Regions from separate parts of the Microbacterium sp. 20-116 genome, predicted to be linked through region 2. Evidence: predicted binding sites of a transcription regulator. Region 2 holds the regulator's gene; each other region holds the start of a gene.
What was found. Region 2 encodes HrcA, which represses chaperone genes, less so after heat shock. Its sites were predicted from a motif close to TTNGCACTCGNNNNNNNCGAGTGCNAA; they were not measured.

Region 1 (6,966 bases), on a different contig from region 2:
CCGGGCGTGAACATCCTCAACGGCGCCAACCTGACCGCTGCTCCCGGCGAGCTCATCGGCATCATCGGCCCCAACGGCGCCGGAAAGTCGACGATGCTCAAGGCGATCTTCGGCCAGGTGAAGGTACGCTCGGGGTCCGTTCTGCTGCAGGGCGAAGAGATCACGGGCCTGCGGGCCAACAAGCTCGTCGCCAAGGGCGTCGGGTTCGTCCCGCAGACGAACAACGTGTTCCCCAGCCTGACGATCGCGGAGAACCTTCAGATGGGCCTGTATCAGCGACCGAAGGGGTTCAACGAGCGCGTCGACTTCGTCACGAGCATCTTCCCCGACCTCGCCAAGCGCCTGAAGCAGCGCGCCGGCTCGCTGTCGGGCGGTGAGCGCCAGATGGTCGCCATGGGACGCGCGCTCATGATGGACCCGAAGGTACTGCTGCTCGACGAGCCGTCGGCCGGCCTGTCTCCGGTTCGTCAGGACGAGGCGTTCATCCGCGTCTCCGAGATCAACAAGGCCGGGGTGACCTGCATCATGGTGGAGCAGAACGCCCGCCGCTGCCTGCAGATCTGCGACCGCGGCTACGTGCTCGACCAGGGCCGCGACGCCTATACCGGCACCGGTCGCGAGCTCATGGACGACCCGGCCGTGATCGGCCTGTACCTGGGCACGCTCGGCACCTGAGCCGAGCCCCCGCCGGAAGGCCCGAGTCCCCCAGGGGCTCGGGCCTTCCGCTTTGCCGCCGAGGTGCGCCCGCCCGGCTTCCCCGCCCTAACCGCTTCGAAGGTGACGACGTGCCCTTCTCGGAGGTCAGTGCGCGCCGTCGTCGGGCCGCTCGTTGCAGCGGACGCGATGTCCCGCCCGGGCGAGGCGGGAGAACGGATGCCACGGACCCGAGGCTTCTCATTCGCTCTACGGTCCGCGCCGACTAGCTGGGCCCCTCCGACGCCGCCTCGTGCTGACGTGCGCCTGCCACGAGGCCGCGGTCAGAGCCTGTGGACGCCTCACCGTCCGGGCCTTTTCGAATGCGGACGAACGCACCCCGCCCGGAACCTTCGCGGCCAATCGTTCGAGGTGCGCGCCGCCCGCAGGGAGCTGAAGGTGCGCGGATGCCGTGGCCGCGCCGCGGAACGGTCTCTCCCCCCCCCCCGCGTACGGGAAAGGGCCCCGGGACCGAAGTCCCGGGGCCCTTCACGGGGAACCGATCAACCGGCGCGGAGCCAGCTGTAGTTGTTGTCGTCGCCGTACTCGAAGACACCGATGGTGGCCTGCGTCGGGTCGCCCACGTCGTTGAACGTGATCGGGCCCGAGACGCCGTCGTAGTCGGCCTCGCCGCCGCCGATGATGATGTCGGCGCACGCGGCGTAGGTGGTGCACTTCGTGCCACCGCCCGTACCGCCCGAGACCGCCTGCATGTTGGCAGCCACGTCGGGACCGGCCGCCGAGCCCGCCTTCAGCGCCGCGAGGGCGAGGAGGATGACCGAGTCGTACGACTCGGGGGCATAGGTGAAGTCGTCGAGCTTGGGGTTGCCCTTACCGGTCCAGAACGACTCCAGCGTGCTGCGGAAAGTCGCCGTCGAGTCGGGATCGACGCTCGGGTAGGTCCCCTTGGCGCCGGTGAGGGTGCCGTTCGGGAACTGCGTACCGAAGTTCTTCAGGTTGCCGTCGACGAAGAACAGCTTGTCCTTCGCGAAGCTGGCGGTCAGGTCGGGGATGATCGTCGAGACCTCGTCGAACGTGATCAGGGCGATCGCATCGGGCTTCTGGGCCAGGACGTCCTCGATCTGCGCCGAGAAGTTCGTGTCACCGGTGTTGTAGAGGCTGGTGGCCACGACGGATCCGCCGGCACCCTCGAACGCCTTTTTGGTGAAGCACGCGAGACCGGTGCCGTACGAGTCGTTCAGCACGATCATGCCGAGGGTCTCGTTGCCCTCGGAGGCGATCAGGTTGCCGAGGACCTCGCCTTGGAGCACGTCCGAGGGAGCAGTCCGCCAGTACAGGCCCTTGTCGTTGTACCCGGTGAAGGCAGCCGAGGTGTTGGCAGGCGAGATCTGCACGGCGTTCGCCGCGATGACCTGGTCGATGAACTGCAGCGAGGTTCCCGACGACGCGGCACCGACGATCGCCGTCGCACCCGCACCCAGCAGGCGCGGGATCTCGGTCTCGTAGGCCTTGTTGTCGGTGTCACCCGAGTCGCCCTGGAGAAGGTTGATGTTCACGCCCTTGGCTGCGGCGTTGACATCGGCGGCCGCGAGCTCGGTGCCGGCGATCTCGGGCGGGCCGAGGAAGGCGAGGTTACCGGTGACGGGCAGCGCCGTGCCGATGTTGTACGTGAGGTCTTTGGCGGGGCCGGTCGAAGTCGACGAGTACTCGGGCGTGTACGAGGCGGGTTCGGCGGCGTTGCAGTCGATCGGGAAGTCGCCTCCACCGGCGGCGTTGCCGGAGTCGGACGGAGTGCTGGTACCGGTACAACCGGCGAGGACGAGCGCGGTGACGCCGACCACGGCGAAACCGCCGATGACCTTCGCCGCACGCGAACGGGAGAGGACACTCATATGGGTGCTCCTTGGTGAGTTGGAACCGCGCGGATAACCCGCTCGGATTGTGACAAACCTAATGGCGCACTTGTAGCCGCGATGTTGCAATGTGTTAACGGTCGATTACGCGACCTAATCGTTACTTTTGCGCGGCAATTCCGAGCCGCGAAACGAAAGAAACAGGTCAAACGGGCTCGGACACGTCCACCGCAGCCCGGCGATGACGCCGCGAGGCGACGACGGAGTCGACGCTGAGGATCACGAGCGCCGCCCACACGAGTGCGAACCCGATCCACCGTTCGAGGGTCATGGGTTCGTGCAGCACCCATACGCCGATCCCGAACTGGATGATGGGCGCGACGAACTGCAGCAGGCCGATGACGGTGAGCGGTACGCGCCGCGCCCCCGAGGCGAACAGCAGGAGGGGGACGGCGGTGACGGCTCCCGCGAGCAGGAGCAGACCGGTGTGCAGTGCTCCCGCCGTGCCCAGGGTGATGCCGGTGAGGTTCGCGACGAACCCCAGCTGGATCGCCGCGACCGGGAGCAGCCACAGCGACTCGAGGGCTAGCCCGCTCACGGCATCCACCGCCGGTCCGATCTGCTTCTTCACCAGACCGTAGAAGCCGAACGAGAAGGCGAGGGTCAGGGCGATCCAGGGGAAAGCGCCATAGCCGATGACGATGACCGCGACCGCGACGACCGCCAGGCCGATGGCGATCCACGGCACGACGCGCAGCCGCTCACGGAGCACGATCACCCCGAGCAGCACCGTCACGATGGGGTTGATGAAGTAGCCGAGGCTCGTCTCGATGACGTGGTTCGTCAAAGCGCCGTAGAGGTAGGTCTGCCAGTTGATGTAGATGAGTACGCCCGCCAACGCGGTGAGCCCCATGAGCCGCGGCTGCCGCACGATCGCGAGGAACGGCCGCCACGTGCGCAGCACCGTCAACAGCAGCAGGCAGAACACGAACGCGAGGATGATCCGCCAGGCGACCACCTCGAACGGGCCGGTGGGCTTGAGCTGCAGGAAGTAGAGGGGGAGGACGCCCCAGAGCAGGTACGCGCCGAGCGCGTACAACGCTCCGCGGGTGCTCCCGCCGGTCGGAGCGGGAGGAGCGGGGGTCACCGCTTCAGCCTAGGGGTCCCCTCGACGACTCGGAGCGCCGACCGTCGCGTCTTTCCTGCCACCTCGGACTCCGTCGGCGGGCACGAAGAAGGCCCCGGATGCCGTGGCATCCGGGGCCTTCGAACGATCTCACTCGATCAGCGGACGACGACCGCCAGGACGTCGCGAGCCGAGAGCACGAGGTACTCGTCGGCGCCGAACTTGACCTCGGTGCCGCCGTACTTGCTGTAGAGCACGCGGTCGCCGACGGCGACGTCGAGGGGGACACGGTTGCCGTTGTCGTCGATGCGGCCGGGGCCGACGGCGACGACTTCGCCCTCCTGCGGCTTCTCCTTGGCGGTGTCGGGGATGACGAGACCACTCGCAGTGGTCTGCTCAGCCTCGACCTGCTTGATGACGATGCGGTCCTCGAGCGGCTTGATGGAAACCGACACGGTCTACCTCTTCTTTCTCGTTACAGAAGACTTGTCAGCACTCACGCGGGGAGAGTGCTAATTCGAGTGTAGAGAAGCGCTGGCACTCACGCAACGCGAGTGCCAGCAAGAACCCCCGCCTAGGCTGAATCAGTGGATACCAGCGAGCTGACCGCCCTGCTCACGCCCGAGGGCCTGCGCCTCCTCGACGAGGTGGGCACCCTCGATTCGGTCGATGAGGTCGCCCGGTCGGTGTCGCGCCTGCGGGCCGCCGGCCACTCCCCCGATCTCGTGTCGGCCGTCGTCGGCCAAGCACGCCTGCGGGCGCGCGCGACGGCGAAGTTCGGACCCTTCGCCGACCGCATGCTCTTCACGCGCGCCGGCCTCGAGCAGGCCACCCGCCTCTCGATCGCCGCCCGTCACGCCGGCCGCTTCCGCGCCGCGGGGATCGACAGCGTGGCGGACCTCGGGTGCGGGATCGGCGGTGACGCCCTCGGGATGGCGGGCCTCGGCATCCGGGTCCACGCCGTCGACGCCGACGAGGTGACCGCCGCCATCGCCGCCTACAACCTCGCCCCCTTCGGCGACGCGGCGACGGTGCGGCACGCGCGCGCCGAAGACGTGGACCTGGGCGCGACGGATGCCGTGTGGCTCGACCCCGCGCGACGCACCGCCGGTCATGCCGAGACGCGACAGGTGTCGTCGGCCGAGTGGTCGCCCTCGCTCGAGTGGGTCTTCGAACAGTTGAGGAAGACGCCGGGCGGCGTGAAGCTCGGGCCGGGCTTCGACCGCTCGCAGATCCCCGACGAGTTCGAGGCGCAGTGGATCAGCGCCGACGGTTCGACGATCGAGCTCGTGCTCTGGGCCGGCGCTCTCGCCCGCGAGGGCGTTCGCCGCGCGGCACTCGTCGTGCGCGCCGACGACGCGTGGGAGCTCACCGCCCCGGGCGACAGCCCCGACGTCGAGGAGCGCGAGCTCGGCGAGTTCGTGCACGAACCCGACGGGGCCGTCATCCGCGCGCGTCTCATCGGCGAGGTCGGTCGAGCCCTGGATGCCGGCATGCTCGCTCCCGGCATCGCCTACCTCACCTCGGATGCGGCGTTGACGAGCCCGTTCGTGTCGTCGTTCCGGGTGCGCGAGCAGCTGCCCGCCGACCCGAAGAAACTCGCGCAGGCGTTGCGCGCGCGGGGCATCGGCACGCTGGAGATCAAGAAGCGCGGCGTCGACGTCGACCCGGCGGTGCTGCGGAAGAAGCTCGCTCTGCGCGGGGATTCCTCAGCCACGCTCATCCTCACGCGCGTGGGGTCGAAGCGTCTCGCGCTGCTGGCCGACCGCGTCTGACGGCTCCGCTCACCCGACGGCGAGCTGCGAGAAGCCCCAGACCAGCCAGCCGACGCTGAACGCGACGGAGAGCAGCGCGAGCGCCAGGGCCCACACGGCGACCCGGCGGCTGTCGTGGGCCCGCCGGAGCGAGACCATCGCGAGAGTCGAGCCGATCACACCGACCGGAAGCAGCCAGCCGGTGAACAACGCGGCCGCCAGTGCGATGACCGCCACGCCGAGGGCCCAGGGCGCGACGGACGGCGGCTTCGGAGGGACGGGCGGCGCATACGGGATCAGGTGATCGCCGAACGCCGCCATCTCGAGCTGGGCGGTGGGCAGACGGTTGTCGTCGTCCACCTCGGGGGCGACGATCTCTGACCCCGCGGCGCGGACGCCGGCGGGCAGGGGCGGCACGGGGGGAAGGTCGACTGCGGGGCCGGCCTCTTCCTTGCGTGCGCGGCGGGTGGGCGGCGGCGTGTCGGTCACAGCGTCGTTCCTGCGCGTGGCGCCGGGGCGTCGGCATCCGGATCCTCCGCCACCTGGATCTCGGTGACGGGCAGCGTCGAGTCCGCTCCGAAGGCGAGGGTCGAGGGGCGGCGACCCGACGAGATGAGTTCCGCAGCGAGAGCGGCGATCATCGCGCCGTTGTCGGTGCACAGGCGCAGTGGCGGGATGCGCACGGTCACACCGGCGGCCGCGGCCCGCTCGAGGGCGACATCACGTAGGCGCTTGTTGGCGATGACGCCTCCGCCCAGCAGCAGGCGGGGAACGCCGTGACGCTCGCAGGCGTCGAGGGCCTTGGTCACGAGCACGTCGACGACGGCCTCTCGGAACGAGGCGGCCACGTCGGCGACCGGGACGAGCTCGCCCGCGGCCTCGTGCTGTTCGACCCACCGAGCCACGGCCGTCTTCAGGCCCGAGAACGAGAAGTCGTAGCGGTGGGATGCCATGTCGGAGGCCCGCGAGAGCCCGCGCGGGAATCGGATCGCGGTGGGGTCGCCCGAGGCGGCGACCCGATCGATCTCCGGGCCACCGGGGTACGGCAGCTTCAGCAGGCGCGCGACCTTGTCGAAGGCCTCGCCCGCTGCGTCGTCCATCGTCTCGCCGAGGAGCTCGACATCGCTCGTCAGGTCGCGGACCAGCAGGAGCGAGGTGTGCCCACCGCTGACGAGAAGGGCGACGGTGGGGTACTCGAGTTCTCCCGCGTCGGCGTCGAGGATGTCCGCGGCGATGTGCCCGACCAGGTGGTTGACGGCGTAGAGAGGCTTGTCGAGGGCGACGGCGAGCCCCTTGGCGGCGCCCACCCCGACCATCAGGGCCCCCGCGAGACCCGGACCGCTCGTCACGGCCACGGCGTCGAGGTCGCCGAGGGTGACGCCGGCCTCGGCGAGCGCCGCGTCGATCGAAGGCTGCAGCGCCTCGAGGTGGGCGCGCGCGGCGACTTCGGGCACCACCCCGCCGTAGCGGGCGTGCTCGTCCATGCTCGAGGCGATCGTGTTGCTGAGCAGCTGTCGGCCGCGGACGATGCCGATGCCCGTCTCGTCGCAACTGGTCTCGATACCGAGTACGAGGGGCG
Region 2 (6,966 bases):
TGGGACGGATGGTCTTGCCGCGCGACGAGAGGATCGCCTCGCCCATCACCTCGGAGGGTCGGGGACCGCCGTCGGAGAGCATGCGGTTCGAGCTCGACACGTCGGACGGGTCGAGGACCTGCCCCGAGCGGGTCATGCTGAGCAGTTCGTCGACGAGGCCGCGGGCCGCGCGCACCGCACCGGGTGCGCCCGACAGGGTGATCTCGTTGCCGCGCACGTGCACGTCGACGTCGGGGTGTTCCTTCTCGACCACGCGGAGGAGGCGATCCTGCGGGCCGAGAAGCTGCACCATGGCCACGCCGTCGACCTGGATGTGGTCGGAGACGGTTTCTTCGGCGGAATCAGCCACCCAAGCTCTTTTCGTTCAGGCCACCCGCGAGGACGTGGGCGTGCACATGGAAGACGGTCTGGCCGGCGCCCTCGCCGGTGTTGAAGATGAGGCGGAAGTCGCCGTCGGCGTGCGCGGCGGCAACCGAGTGGGCGAGCCCGATGATCTCGGCGAGCAGGTCGGGATCGCCCGCGGCCAGCTCGACGACGTTGCAGTACTGCTGCGTCTTGGGGATGACGAGCAGGTGCACCGGCGCCTGCGGCGCGATGTCGCGGATCGCGAAGGCGTTCTCGGTCTCGGCCACGATCTCGGCGGGGATCTCGCCCCGCAGGATGCGCGTGAAGATCGACGGTTCGCTCATAGCATCCAGTCTAGTGACGGCCTCCGACACCCAGGTCGGGGGTTCCGGCATCCGTCGCTCTCCGAGGCGCCGGCACGGCCCGGAGATCGGGGCTGAGACGTCGGGCCTCGAGCCCCGCGAGCGCCGGAGCGGAAAGACGGAACGCCGTCACCAGCGCCCGTATGCCGCTGACAGCACCGAGATCGCCGCAGCCCCCGCGGTCGATGTCCGCAGCACCGTGTCTCCGAGGCGCACGAGCCGCGCGCCGGCCGCCACGAGCGCTGAGAGCTCCTCGGGCGCGATCCCGCCCTCCGGGCCGACGACAAGCAGCACCTCGCGGCCGTCCGACGCCTCCGCGGCCACCTCGGTGAGGCGAGCGGATGCCGACGGCTCGAGCACCAGGATCGCAGCGGTGCCCGCAGCCTCGACGAGGTCGGCGGTGCGCGCAACCGCCCGGACCTCGGGTATCCAGGCACGGTGAGCCTGCTTCGCCGCTTCGCGGACGATGGCGCGCCAGCGCGCGAGACCCTTCTCGGCCTTCGAATCCCAGCGCGAGACGCTTCGCGCCGCCTGCCACGGCACGATCGCATCGACACCGAGCTCGGTGGCTGCCTGAACGGCGAGTTCGTCGCGGTCGCCCTTGGCGAGGGCCTGGACGAGCACGAAGCGCGGAGAGGGCGCGGGCAACTCGTCGCGCCCGGTGACGCGCACGTCGACCTGTTTCGGGGTCGCCGCGGTCACGATGCCCGACAGCCACACACCGCGACCGTCGCCGAGCGTCACCGCCTCGTCGACGCGCACGCGCCGGACGGCCGAGGCGTGGTGCGCCTCGGCGCCGGTGAGCTCGACGGTGTCTCCTGGTCGGGCGGAACCGGCGTCGTCGGTGACGAAGTGCAGTGCCACGATCAGTGCCGGAAGCGGTCGCGGAACTTGCTGAACATGCCCTGCTGGTGCTCGGCCAGGCGGGGCTTCGGGGCCTTCGTGCGCTTCGCGAACTCCTCGATGAGGGCGCGCTCCTTGTGGTCGAGGCGGGTGGGGGTGACGACGTGCACGCCGACGCGGAGGTCTCCGCGCTGGCTCCCCCGCAGCGGCGTGATCCCGCGGCCCTTGATGGTCAGGACGTCGCCGGATTGCACGCCCGGTCGCACCTCGAGGTCGACGCTGCCGTCGAGGGACTGGATCGTGGTGTTCGTGCCGAGGATGGCATCCGGCATCGACACCTCGAGGGTTGCGACCAGATCATCGCCCTCTCGGCTGAAGGACTCGTGCGTCTCGACGGTGATCTCGAGATAGAGGTCGCCGTTGGGACCGCCCGCGGGCCCGACCTCGCCGGAGCCGGGCAGCTGCAGGCGCAGGCCCGACTCCACACCGGCGGGGATGTCGACCGACACCGTGCGGCGGGCGCGCACGCGCCCCTGCCCCTGGCAGGTGCCGCACGGGTACGGAATGGTCGTGCCGTGACCCTGGCAGACACTGCAGGGAGCGCTGGTGACGACGTTGCCGAGCAGGCTGCGCACCGTGCGCTGCACGTGGCCGGAGCCGTGGCAGATGTCGCAGGTGACCTCGCTGGTGCCGGGCTGCGTGCAGGCTCCCTGGCAGGTCTCGCACAGCACGGCGGTGTCGACCTCGAGGTCGCGGTGGGTACCGAAGACGACGTCGCCCAGGTCGAGGGTGACGCGCACGAGGGCATCCTGGCCGCGCTCACGACGCGAACGCGGACGGGGTCCGCGGCCGCCGCCGCCCTGACCGCCGCCACCGAAGAACGTCTCGAAGATGTCGCTGAAGCCTCCGAAGCCGGCCGCTCCCCCGCCGCCGAAGGGGCTCTGGTCGCCCCCCATGTCGTAGCGGCGACGCTGCTCCGGGTCGCTCAGCACGTCGTAGGCGTGGGTGACGAGCTTGAAGCGCTCTGAGGCGTCGTCTCCGGGGTTCACATCGGGGTGCAGCTGGCGCGCCAGACGGCGATACGCCTTCTTGATGTCTTCGGGGCTGGCGTCGCGTTCGACGCCGAGGACCTCGTAGTGGTCAGCCACAATCGCCTTCCTGTCCGCTTGCGCGGGGTCGTTCTCGGGTGGGGTGCTCGGAGAGTTCGTCGTCAGCGAGACGTGTCGTCGTCTTCGAGCATCCGGGTCAGATAGTGCGCGACGGCGCGGACCGCCGCGAGATTGGAGGAGTAATCCATGCGGGTAGGGCCCAGCAGGCCGACACGCGCTCCGCCCGTCGAGCCGTCGTAGCGACTGGCCAGCACTGAGGCCTCGACGAGACCGAAGGGCTCGTTCTCTCGGCCGATGCTGGCCGACAGGCCCTTCTCGTCGGCGACCATCTCGCTCATCAGACGCAGGAGCGTCACCTGCTCCTCGATGGCCTCGAGCAGCGGGTAGATGCTGCCGCGGAAGTCGGACTCGCGCCGGGCGAGCGTCGCGGCCCCGGCCATGACGAGGCGGTCCTGGCGGAACTCCTCGAGCTCTTCGCCCACGATGCGCAGCACCGCGTCGGAGATCGCGTCGAGGGCGACACCGGGCCGTGGTCCGTCGGCGAGCACCGCCTGCACCTGGTGCGAGCTGTCGGCGACGCTGCGTCCGACCAGCACCGCCCCCACGCGGGCGCGCAGCTGCACGATGTCTGCCTCGCTCGGCTCGGCGGGCACGAGAGCGATCCGTTGCGACACCCGGCCGGTGTCGGTGACGAGGATCACCAGCACGCGCGGTCCGCCGAGGGCGACGAGCTCGACGTGGGTCACGTTGGCACGGGCGAACGAGGGATACTGCACGATCGCGACTTGTCCGGTCAGCTGCGTGAGCGCGCGGACGGTGCGGGCGAGCAGGTCGTCGAGATCGCCCGCTTCGTCGAGGAACGAGGTGATCGCGCTGCGCTGGGCGCCCGAGAGCGGACGGAGTTCTGCGAGGTGATCGACGAAGACGCGGTAACCCTTGTCGGTGGGGACGCGCCCCGACGAGGTGTGCGGGGCGACGATGAGCTCTTCGTCCTCGAGCAGTGCCATGTCGTTGCGGATCGTCGCCGCCGACACCCCGAACGCGTGGCGGTCGACGATCGCCTTGCTGCCGACGGGTTCGCGCGTATCGACGTAATCCTGGACGATCGCGCGGAGCACCTGGAGGCCTCGTTCCGACACCATGAGCTGCTCCTCCCGTCTGGCACTCGCATCTGCGGAGTGCCAATTCTACGGGATCGGTCCGACACGGTGCCGGGGGCTCGCGGATCAGACCGTGAGCGCTCGCACCACGGCATCCGCCAGCAGGCGCCCGCGCAAGGTCAGCACGATGCGTCCCCGCACGGCATCCCGGCCCTCGATCAGGCCGTCGGCGATGAGGGATGCCACCGCCTTACGCCCTTCGCCGAGGATCTCCGAGACCGCCAGCCCCTCGCGGATACGGCTGCGCAGCAGCACCGACTCGAGTCGGCGCGCCGTCTCGTCGGGGCGTTCCCGCGCCGCGGCCGGAGACTCGAGCGCGGCCAGGCGCTGCGCGTACGCCGCGGGGTGCTTCACGTTCCACCAGCGCAGGCCGCCGACGTGACTGTGCGCACCGGGGCCGAACCCCCACCAGTCGCTCCCGCGCCAGTAGGCGAGGTTGTGCCGCGAGCGGTGCGAGACGCCTCGCGACCAGTTCGACACCTCATACCAGTCGAAGCCGGCGGCACCGAGCAGCTCGTCGGCCAGCTCGTACATGTCGGCCTGCAGATCGTCGTCGGGCATGGCCACGTCGCCCGAGCGGATCTGGCGCGCGAGCTTCGTGCCGTCTTCGACGATCAGCGCGTACGCCGAGATGTGGTCGGGTTCGAGCGCGATGGCAGCCTCGAGCGACGCACGCCAGTCGTCGAGCGACTCCCCCGGCGCCCCGTAGATGAGGTCGACCGACACGTCGAGGCCGGCCCGGCGAGCTGCGGCCACGGCGGTGGCGACGTTCAGGGGGTCGTGCGTGCGGTCGAGGACCGCGAGCACGTGCGGCCGCGCCGACTGCATGCCGATCGACAGGCGGGTGACTCCGGCGTCGGCGAGCGTGCGCGCGACGGCGTCGTCGACCGTGTCGGGGTTCGCCTCGACGGTGACCTCGGCAGCGGCGTCGATCCCGAACTCGTCGCGCACCGCTGCGAGCATCCGCGCCAGATCGCCCGGCGGCAGAAGCGTGGGCGTGCCCCCTCCGAAGAACACGGTGGATGCCGGGCGACGGCCGCCCGCGGCATCCATCACTCCCCCCGCCAGGCGTACTTCGGCGGCGAGCGTGTCGGCGAAGTCGTCTTGCCGGGCGCCGCGCAGCTCACTCGCGGTGTACGTGTTGAAATCGCAGTAGCCGCAGCGCACCCGGCAGAAGGGAACGTGCAGGTACACGCCGAAATCGGCCGCCGGGTCGATGTCGAGGTCGGCCGGCAGGTGTCCGTCGACGGGGGCGGGGTCTCCGAGCGGGAGGGGACCGCCCATCAGGACGCGTACAGCGGCGAGATGGCGCGCAGGTACCGGGCGAACAGCGCCTTGCGGCGGCGGCGCACGCGGCTGGTGAAGAGGCGGTAGGTGGGAGCGGTGGGGCGATCGAACGCGCGGACCACGAGCCAGACCTCGTCGTTGTCGCGCCACTCGACCGCGAACAGCTCTTCGCCGCTGACGATCGAGTGACCGACCGTGCCGAGGATGAACCCGACGCGGCGCGGTTCTTCGAAGACCGAGATGACGCGCAGCTCGGCGTCGGCGCGGTGACCGTCGACCTTGCCGTGCAGGCGGACACCCGTCCCAGGGCTGACAAAGGGCGTGCCGTCGGCGGCGAAACGCTGCTCGGCCTCGAGGCTGCTCGGCGCGACGGGTGCGCCGTCGGCGTCGAAGCCGACGCCCGAGTACCCCTCGCCCGATGCCGGGCGCACATCGCTGATGCTCAGCTCGCCGGCACGCAGCGGCGCCCACGACAGCAGCAGCTCGCTCGCCGAGGCGAAGCGCTCCTCACCGCTGCCGATGCGCCACGCGTCCTCTGCGGGAACGGAGTTCTCGGGCGGGTACTGCATCAGATCGTGCGCCTGGGTGGCGCCGACAGCCGCGTAGTCGACCGTGTCATCGGTGAAGTTCTGCCTGCGCATGGTTCACCCCTCTCGGTGTGGTGCGTTACTTCTTGGTCTCGACGTCGCCGGACAGGGCGGCGATGAACGCCTCCTGCGGAACCTCGACGCGGCCCACCATCTTCATGCGCTTCTTGCCCTCTTTCTGCTTTTCGAGGAGCTTGCGCTTTCGGGTGATGTCACCGCCGTAGCACTTGGCCAGGACGTCTTTGCGGATGGCGCGGATCGTCTCGCGCGCGATGATGCGCGCACCGATCGCGGCCTGGATGGGCACCTCGAACTGCTGGCGCGGGATGAGTTTGCGCAGGCGCTCGGCCATGAGCGTGCCGTACGCATAGGCCTTCTCGCGGTGCACGATCGAGCTGAACGCGTCGACCTTGTCGCCCTGCAGCAGGATGTCGACCTTGACCAGGTCGGCGGTCTGCTGACCGGCCGGTTCGTAGTCGAGGCTCGCGTAACCCTGGGTGCGCGACTTGAGGTGGTCGAAGAAGTCGAACACGATCTCGCCGAGGGGCATGTGGTAGCGCAGCTCGACGCGGTCCTCGCTGAGGTACTCCATGCCGAGCAGGGTGCCGCGGCGCGTCTGGCAGAGCTCCATGACGGTGCCGACGTAATCCTTCGGAAGCAGGATGCCGACCTTGACGATCGGCTCCGAGACCGAGGCGACGCGCCCGTCGGGGTACTCGCTGGGGTTGGTGACCGAGACGGTCTCACCGGTGTCGGTGGTGACCTCGTACGTCACCGACGGCGCGGTGGTGATCAGGTCGAGCCCGAACTCGCGCGAGAGACGCTCGGTGATGATCTCGAGGTGCAGGAGGCCCAGGAACCCGCAGCGGAAGCCGAAGCCGAGAGCGACGGACGTCTCGGGCTCGTACTGCAGCGAGGCGTCGGAGAGCTTCAGCTTGTCGAGCGCCTCGCGCAGCTCGGCGTAGTCGCTGCCGTCGATCGGGTAGATGCCCGAGAAGACCATGGGCTTCGGATCGGTGTAGCCGGGGAGCGCATCGGTGGCGGGCTTGCGGTGCGTCGTGATCGTGTCGCCCACCTTGGACTGGCGTACGTCCTTCACGCCCGTGATGAGGTAACCGACCTCGCCCACGCCGAGACCCTTGGTGGGCACCGGCTCGGGGCTGGACACGCCGATCTCGAGGGCCTCGTGCGTCGCGCCGGTCGACATCATCTGCAGTCGTTCGCGCGGCTGCAACGAACCGTCGATCATGCGCACGTAGGTGACGACGCCGCG
Region 3 (6,966 bases), on a different contig from region 2:
CGCACGGGCGAGGATGTCGCGGTCGGCGCCGCGGATCTCGATGAGCCGCCAGGGCTTCAGACTTTTGTGGTCGGCGACGCGACCGGCCGCGGCGACGAACGCCTCGAGCTCGGGACCGGTGGGGGCGAGGTCGGTGACCTTCGACCACGACCGGCGGTCGCGCATCGCCTCGAGTGCGCTCATGCCTTGTCTTCGGGGGTGAAGTTGAGCGACAGCGAGTTCATGCAGTACCGGTCGCCGGTGGGCGTGCCGAAACCGTCGGGGAAGACGTGTCCCAGGTGAGAGCCGCAGTTGGCGCAGCGGACCTCGGTGCGCTGCATGCCGTGGCTGTTGTCTTCGATGAGTTCGACCGCCTCGGGGCGGACCGACTCGTAGAAGCTCGGCCACCCGCAGTGCGAATCGAACTTGGTACCGCTCTGGAAAAGCTCGGCGTTGCAGGCGGCGCAGGTGTAGAGACCGGCGCGGCTCTCGTCGAGCAGCTCACCGGTCCAGGCGCGCTCGGTACCCGCCTGGCGAAGCACCGCGTACTGCTCGGGGCTGAGTTCGGCGCGCCACTGGTCGTCGGACTTGTCGACGGCGTAGGTCATGTTCACTCTCCTTCTTCGGCTCTATTCTCTCGTGCCCGGCAGCGGTCAGGTCGTGACGGCATAATCTCCGGGTGACCCAGGATGCCGTGACCGCCGTCGTCGATCGTTATCGGCGTTTCTCCGAAGACGAGGCTCCCGGTCGTTCGGCGGTGTACGCGAACTGGGCGGAGCGTGTCGCGGACGACACCGCGGTGGCTGCCGCCCTCGCGAGGATCCCGGAGACGCGACGACAGCCGCCGCTGGTGTTCGCCGTGATGCGTCTGCTCGGCGCGCCCCTCGACGACGTCGATGCGTGGGCTTCATGGGTCACGGCCCACGCTGACGCCATCGTCGAGGAATGCGGTCGCCGGAGCGTGCAGACCAACGAGCCCCTCCGCTGTGCGGCCCTGCTCCCCGCCCTCGCTCTGATCGAGGGGCCGATCGCCCTGCTCGAGGTGGGGGTGAGCGCGGGGCTCTGCCTCTATCCCGATCGGTACTCGTACCGCTATCACCGTGAAGAGATCGTCGCGGTCGACCCCGTCGACGGCCCGAGTCGCGTGGTTCTCGACAGCGACCTCGAGGGGTACCCCGACCTGCACATGCCGCAGATCGTCTGGCGTGCGGGCATCGACCTCAGCCCCCTCGACGCCCGCCGCGCACAGGACCGCGACTGGCTCACCGGCCTCGTCTGGCCGGGGGAGGAGGGGCGTCTCGAACGCATCGAGGGGGCGCTCGACATCGCGGCGGCCGACCCGCCTCTGCTCGTCGCGGGCGACGGCGCCGAGGCCCTTCCCTCGCTCGCCGCCCAGGCTCCGGCCGGGGCGACCCTGGTCGTGACCACTCCGGGCGTGCTCGCTCACGTGCCCCGGGTGCACCGCGCCGCCGTGATCGATGCCGCCCGGGCGGCAGGCAGGTGGATCACCCTCGACGCGCCCGGCCTGCACGACGGCTGGACGCGGCGCCCCGAGCCCGCGCGGGGCGGATTCGCGCTCGCTCTCGATGGAGAGGTGCTCGCGGAGGTCGACCCTCTCGGGGCGTGGGTGGCGTGGCATCCGGGATCGTGAGCGATGGCGCAGTAGCGTAACGGCGTGCCTCTGTCGGACCGTGACCTCGCCTTCCTCGCTTTCGAGGGCCAGTGGCGCCGTCATGCGGGGGCGAAAGAAGAGGCCATCCGCGCGGAGTTCTCGATGACGCCCGCCCGGTATTACCAGCTGCTCGGGCGCTTGATCGACACCCCCGAGGCGCTCGCACACGATCCGATGCTCGTGCGCCGGTTGCGGCGGCGGCGCGATGACGCGGCGGATCAGCACCGCGCTCGTCTCGGCCGGACGGCGGCCCGCTGACGGGCTCGCCTCGACGCGACCGATAGCATCGTCCAATGGCCAGATCGACCTTCCCTCGGGATCGCTTCGACGACCTGCCGACTGAATCCGGCCGCGTCGGCGCTCACCGGGCCGAGAACCCCCGTCTGCGCGGATGGATCGTGTTCCTGTGGGCGGCCATCGCCACCCTGGTGCTGATCATCGCCGGCATCTTCGCGACGCTCCTGGTCTCGGGGCGTATCTCGCTCGGTTCCGACGCCGCGCCCAGCCCGACCGTCTCGGTCGAGCCGACCATCCCGGCCGTCGTCGACACGTCGTACTCGGTGGTCGTGCTCAACGGCACTCCCGACAACGGCCTCGCGGCCTCCGTTCGCGACCAGATCGTGGCCGCGGGCTGGAGCGGCGACAACGTCGAGACCGGCAACTCCGACAGCACCGATTTCGCCGACACCACGATCTACTACCGCCTCGAGAGCGACGCGGCCGCGGCCGAGGGCCTGGCCCAGACGATCGGCGGTGCGCAGATCGCGCAGAGCGACTTCCTGCAGCCGACGGACGACCCGAACACCCCGGCCGACGAGAGCGACGTCAAGCGCCTGATCGTCGTGATCGGACTCGACCGCGCGAGCGATCAGCCCTCCGCTTCGCTTTCCTCCTGAGTCCGCGAGCGCCGCGTGTTTCCGCGGCGTAACAACTTGGATGCACGCGCGTCAACAATGCTCCGGAACCCCGATTCCGCGGCATCCTCCGTGCTTACGATGACCTCGTCGTTCAGCAACAGGAGATTCGCATGACGCAGGGAACTGTCAAATGGTTCAACGCCGAGAAGGGCTTCGGCTTCATCACCGTCGATGACGGGCAGGACGTCTTCGTCCACTACTCGAGCATCGAGATGTCGGGTTTCCGTGTCCTCGAAGAGGGGCAGGCCGTCGAGTTCACCGTCGGCACCGGTCAGAAGGGCCCTCAGGCGGAGTCCGTTCGCCTGGCCTGAGCTCTGGCGAGAACGCCGCGGCATCCGACTTCCGGATGCCGCGGCGTTCGGCGTTTACGGGGCGGCTCGTGGCTTGCACTCCCTAGGGGCGAGTGCCAGAATGAATTAGCACTCGCTTTCGTCGAGTGCCAAAATCTGCAAGTCACCCGTCCGGGAGGGACGACACACTTATGGCAAAGATCATCGCTTTCGACGAAGAGGCCCGGCGCGGTCTCGAGCGCGGCCTCAACACTCTCGCCGACGCCGTCAAGGTGACCCTGGGCCCCCGCGGTCGCAACGTCGTGCTCGAGAAGAAGTGGGGCGCCCCCACGATCACGAACGACGGTGTCTCGATCGCCAAGGAGATCGAGCTCGACGACCCGTACGAGAAGATCGGCGCCGAGCTGGTCAAGGAGGTCGCCAAGAAGACCGACGACGTCGCGGGTGACGGCACCACCACCGCCACCGTTCTCGCCCAGGCGCTCGTGCGCGAGGGCCTGCGCAACGTCGCCGCCGGCGCCGACCCCATCTCGCTCAAGAAGGGCATCGAGAAGGCCGTCAAGGCCGTCACCGACGAGCTCCTCGCCTCCGCCAAGGAGGTCGAGTCGAAGGAGCAGATCGCCGCGACCGCGTCGATCTCCGCCGCCGACCCCGCGATCGGCGAGCTCATCGCCGAGGCCATCGACAAGGTGGGCAAGGAAGGCGTCGTCACCGTCGAGGAGTCGAACACCTTCGGCACCGAGCTCGAGCTCACCGAGGGCATGCGCTTCGACAAGGGGTACATCAACCCCTACTTCGTCACCGACCCCGAGCGTCAGGAAGCGGTCTTCGAAGACCCCTACATCCTGATCGCGAACCAGAAGATCTCCAACATCAAGGACCTTCTTCCGATCGTCGACAAGGTGATCCAGGAGGGCAAGGAGCTCCTCATCATCGCCGAGGACGTCGAGGGCGAAGCGCTCGCGACCCTGGTGCTGAACAAGATCCGCGGCATCTTCAAGTCGGTCGCCGTCAAGGCTCCCGGCTTCGGTGACCGTCGCAAGGCGCAGCTGCAGGACATCGCGATCCTCACCGGCGGCCAGGTCATCACCGAAGAGGTGGGCCTCAAGCTCGAGAACGCGACCGTCGACCTGCTCGGCCGTGCGCGCAAGGTCATCATCACCAAGGACGAGACCACGATCGTCGAGGGTGCCGGCGAGTCGGAGCTGATCGAGGGTCGCGTGACCCAGATCCGCCGCGAGATCGAGAACACCGACAGCGACTACGACCGCGAGAAGCTCCAGGAGCGCCTCGCGAAGCTCGCCGGTGGCGTCGCCGTCATCAAGGCTGGAGCCGCGACCGAGGTCGAGCTCAAGGAGCGCAAGCACCGCATCGAAGACGCCGTGCGCAACGCCAAGGCCGCCGTGGAAGAGGGTGTCGTCGCCGGTGGTGGCGTCGCGCTCATCCAGGCCGGCAAGAACGCTCTCGCGAACCTCGAGCTCACGGGTGACGAGGCCACGGGCGCGAACATCGTGCGCGTCGCCATCGAGGCCCCGCTCAAGCAGATCGCGCTCAACGCCGGTCTCGAGCCCGGCGTCGTCGCGAACAAGGTCGCCGAGCTCCCCGTGGGCCACGGCCTCAACGCCGCGACCGGCGAGTACGGTGACCTGTTCGCACAGGGCATCATCGACCCCGCCAAGGTGACCCGTTCGGCTCTGCAGAACGCCGCCTCGATCGCCGGCCTCTTCCTCACCACCGAGGTCGTCGTCGCCGACAAGCCCGAGAAGGTCGCCGCTCCCGCGGGCGACCCGACCGGTGGCATGGACTTCTGATCCCCGCCTAGGCAACACACGGAACGCCCCCTCCTCCGGGAGGGGGCGTTCTGCGTGCTGCGGACGTGGCCGCTGTCAGTTCAGCGGGCGGCAGACGTCGGTGACCAGAGCGTCACCCGGTACGCGGTCGGGGGTGGTCAGGTAGACGTTGAAGACGCGCGAGGCGAGAGTGTCGTCGCCGCGCGGGCTCAAGCCGTCTTCCACGAGGCGGGCGTTGATCATGTCGTGCGCCTGTGCGATCTGCTCGTACGGGCCCGTCACACGCGCGACGAGGCAGTCCCGGGGAGGCAGCTCGATCACGGTGAGAGGGGCGTCCACCGTCGTCCCGGGGGCGACGGGCAGGAAGATCGACAGATCGACATCGTGCTCGACGTACTGGTCGTCGTGCTCGATGACGCCGCAGGCTCCGATCGGTGCGATCGACCGCTCGGCGAGGAGAGGCATGAGGCGGCCCCAGAGCTCCCCTTCGTGGGAGTAGGACGGCACGGTGCCGCGCAGGGCTACCGCGGTCAGTGCGGGGACGGTGGTGCGGGTGAGCGTGATGGACATGGGATGGTCTCCGGTTTCGAGAAGGCGGGTGATCAGCGACACCCTCTCCCTCGCTGCGCGAGCTTCCTCATGAAGTTCCGCGCGCTGCATCTGCAGTGCGCGAGTCCACGCCGGAGTGCCACGCGCGTCGAGGAGGGCGCCGATGGCGGAGACGCCGAAGCCCACGTCGCGGAGGTTGCGCACGTCGGCCGCGTCGATCAGCTGGTGCGGGGCGTAGCGCCGGTATCCGGTCCAGGGGTCGATGTCGGCGGGGACCAGCACACCATGACTGTCGTAGTGGCGGAGCATCCGCACCGACAGGCGGGTGAGGGCGCTGAACCGACCGATGCTCATCAGGTTCGGGGTCTCGGCCATGAAGCCATCGTGTCCTCTCACATCGTGTGAGGGTCAAGCGTCGGGGCGTCCGTCACGTCTGCGCGTCGGGCCGGTACCCCTCGGGCAGGCGTTCGAGCGGCTGTGTCTCGATGAGTGCGTGCTCCTGGGCGTCGCGGCGATCAGCGAGGGGGAGGGAGACGCGGAAGGTCGCTCCGCCCCCGGGGGTATCGCGCACATCGACCGTGCCGTGCAGCAGATCGACGATGGATGCCACGATCGACAGGCCGAGACCCGAGCCGCCGGTCTCGCGGGTGCGCGAGGTGTCGGCGCGCCAGAAGCGCTGGAAGATCTGCTCGCGGATCTGCTCCGGCACCCCCTCGCCGTGGTCGATGATCTCGATCCATCCCATGTCGGACTCGCCGTCGACGCCGACGCGCAGCCCGATGGGGGAGTCCTCGGCGGTGAAACGCCGCGCGTTGCCGAGCAGGTTCGCCACGACCTGACGCACCTTGTTCTCGTCGCCCATGACGACGGGGGCGAGGCGCGGCACGGGACGGACCACGCCGATCGGTGTGGCCGGGGTTCCATCCGCAGGAGTGGATGCCGCCAACTCGGTGCCGTCCTTCGATCGGCGCCGAAGCCGCGAGAGGGTGGCGCCCGCTATCGCCATCGCCGAGGTGGTGGGAGCGGTGCGACGGCGACCGTTCCCGTTCGCAGGCTTCCCACCGGCGTCCAGTAGCGGGTCGAGGGTGATGGTGGGAAGGATCAGCTCGTCGCGCGAGGTGGCGTCGTCGACCGTGACCTCACGCTGGGGCGAGGTCACCCGCAGGTCGAGGGCGGCGTCGCGCGCGATCGGGCGCAGGTCGAGGGCGGTGATGGTGACGTCACGGCGTTCGTCGAGGCGGGCGAGCGCGAGGAGGTCCTCGACCAGGGCCCCCATGCGGATCGCCTCCTTCTCGATACGCTCCATCGACTGCGCGACATCCTCGTCGGAGCGGATCGCCCCCATGCGGTACAACTCCGCGTAGCCGCGCATCGTGACGAGGGGTGTGCGAAGTTCGTGGCTGGCGTCGCCGATGAAGCGACGCATCTGCCGCACGGTGGCATCCCGTTGTCCGAGGGCGCCGTCGATGCGGGCGAGCATCGCGTTGATGGCGGTCTTGAGCCGGCCCACCTCGGTGTCGGGGACGATGTCCGTCAGACGCTGGCTGAAGTCACCGGCCGCGATGTCCATGGCCGTCGTCTCGACCTGGCGGAGGTTGCGGAACGCGAGGGTGACGAGCCACCGGGTCAGCAAGGCCGTGGCGATGAGGATCAGCATCGCGACGAAGGCGTAGATGCCGATGTAGGCGGCCACGATCCGGTCGGTCGGGGCGAGCGGCTGGATCACCATCTGCGTGTAGACCCCGGGGTTTCCGGGCACCTGCAGCACC

Region 1: groES (co-chaperone GroES) is a predicted target of HrcA. The motif match lies at 4,168-4,194, and genes of this name have one in related genera.
Region 3: groL (chaperonin GroEL) is a predicted target of HrcA. The motif match lies at 2,985-3,011, and genes of this name have one in related genera.

The regions. Positions count from the first base shown of each region.
Region 1 is NZ_JBFYGP010000003.1:31,831-38,796, forward strand. It holds gene AB6V29_RS07455 (ABC transporter ATP-binding protein) at 1-675, shown strand, start outside; gene AB6V29_RS07460 (ABC transporter substrate-binding protein) at 1,197-2,546, opposite strand; gene rarD (EamA family transporter RarD) at 2,713-3,654, opposite strand; gene groES (co-chaperone GroES) at 3,792-4,088, opposite strand; gene AB6V29_RS07475 (class I SAM-dependent methyltransferase) at 4,221-5,408, shown strand; gene AB6V29_RS07480 (hypothetical protein) at 5,418-5,876, opposite strand; gene tsaD (tRNA (adenosine(37)-N6)-threonylcarbamoyltransferase complex transferase subunit TsaD) at 5,873-6,966, opposite strand, start outside.
Region 2 is NZ_JBFYGP010000001.1:404,252-411,217, forward strand. It holds gene AB6V29_RS01945 (PhoH family protein) at 1-292, opposite strand, end outside; gene AB6V29_RS01950 (HIT domain-containing protein) at 342-689, opposite strand; gene AB6V29_RS01955 (16S rRNA (uracil(1498)-N(3))-methyltransferase) at 837-1,571, opposite strand; gene dnaJ (molecular chaperone DnaJ) at 1,574-2,698, opposite strand; gene hrcA (heat-inducible transcriptional repressor HrcA) at 2,761-3,801, opposite strand; gene hemW (radical SAM family heme chaperone HemW) at 3,886-5,103, opposite strand; gene AB6V29_RS01975 (DUF1990 family protein) at 5,103-5,747, opposite strand; gene lepA (translation elongation factor 4) at 5,773-6,966, opposite strand, start outside.
Region 3 is NZ_JBFYGP010000002.1:514,805-521,770, forward strand. It holds gene AB6V29_RS06490 (nitroreductase family protein) at 1-183, opposite strand, end outside; gene msrB (peptide-methionine (R)-S-oxide reductase MsrB) at 180-587, opposite strand; gene AB6V29_RS06500 (DUF2332 family protein) at 659-1,630, shown strand; gene AB6V29_RS06505 (DUF3263 domain-containing protein) at 1,655-1,909, shown strand; gene AB6V29_RS06510 (LytR C-terminal domain-containing protein) at 1,945-2,547, shown strand; gene AB6V29_RS06515 (cold-shock protein) at 2,679-2,879, shown strand; gene groL (chaperonin GroEL) at 3,050-4,669, shown strand; gene AB6V29_RS06525 (MerR family transcriptional regulator) at 4,745-5,572, opposite strand; gene AB6V29_RS06530 (ATP-binding protein) at 5,625-6,966, opposite strand, start outside.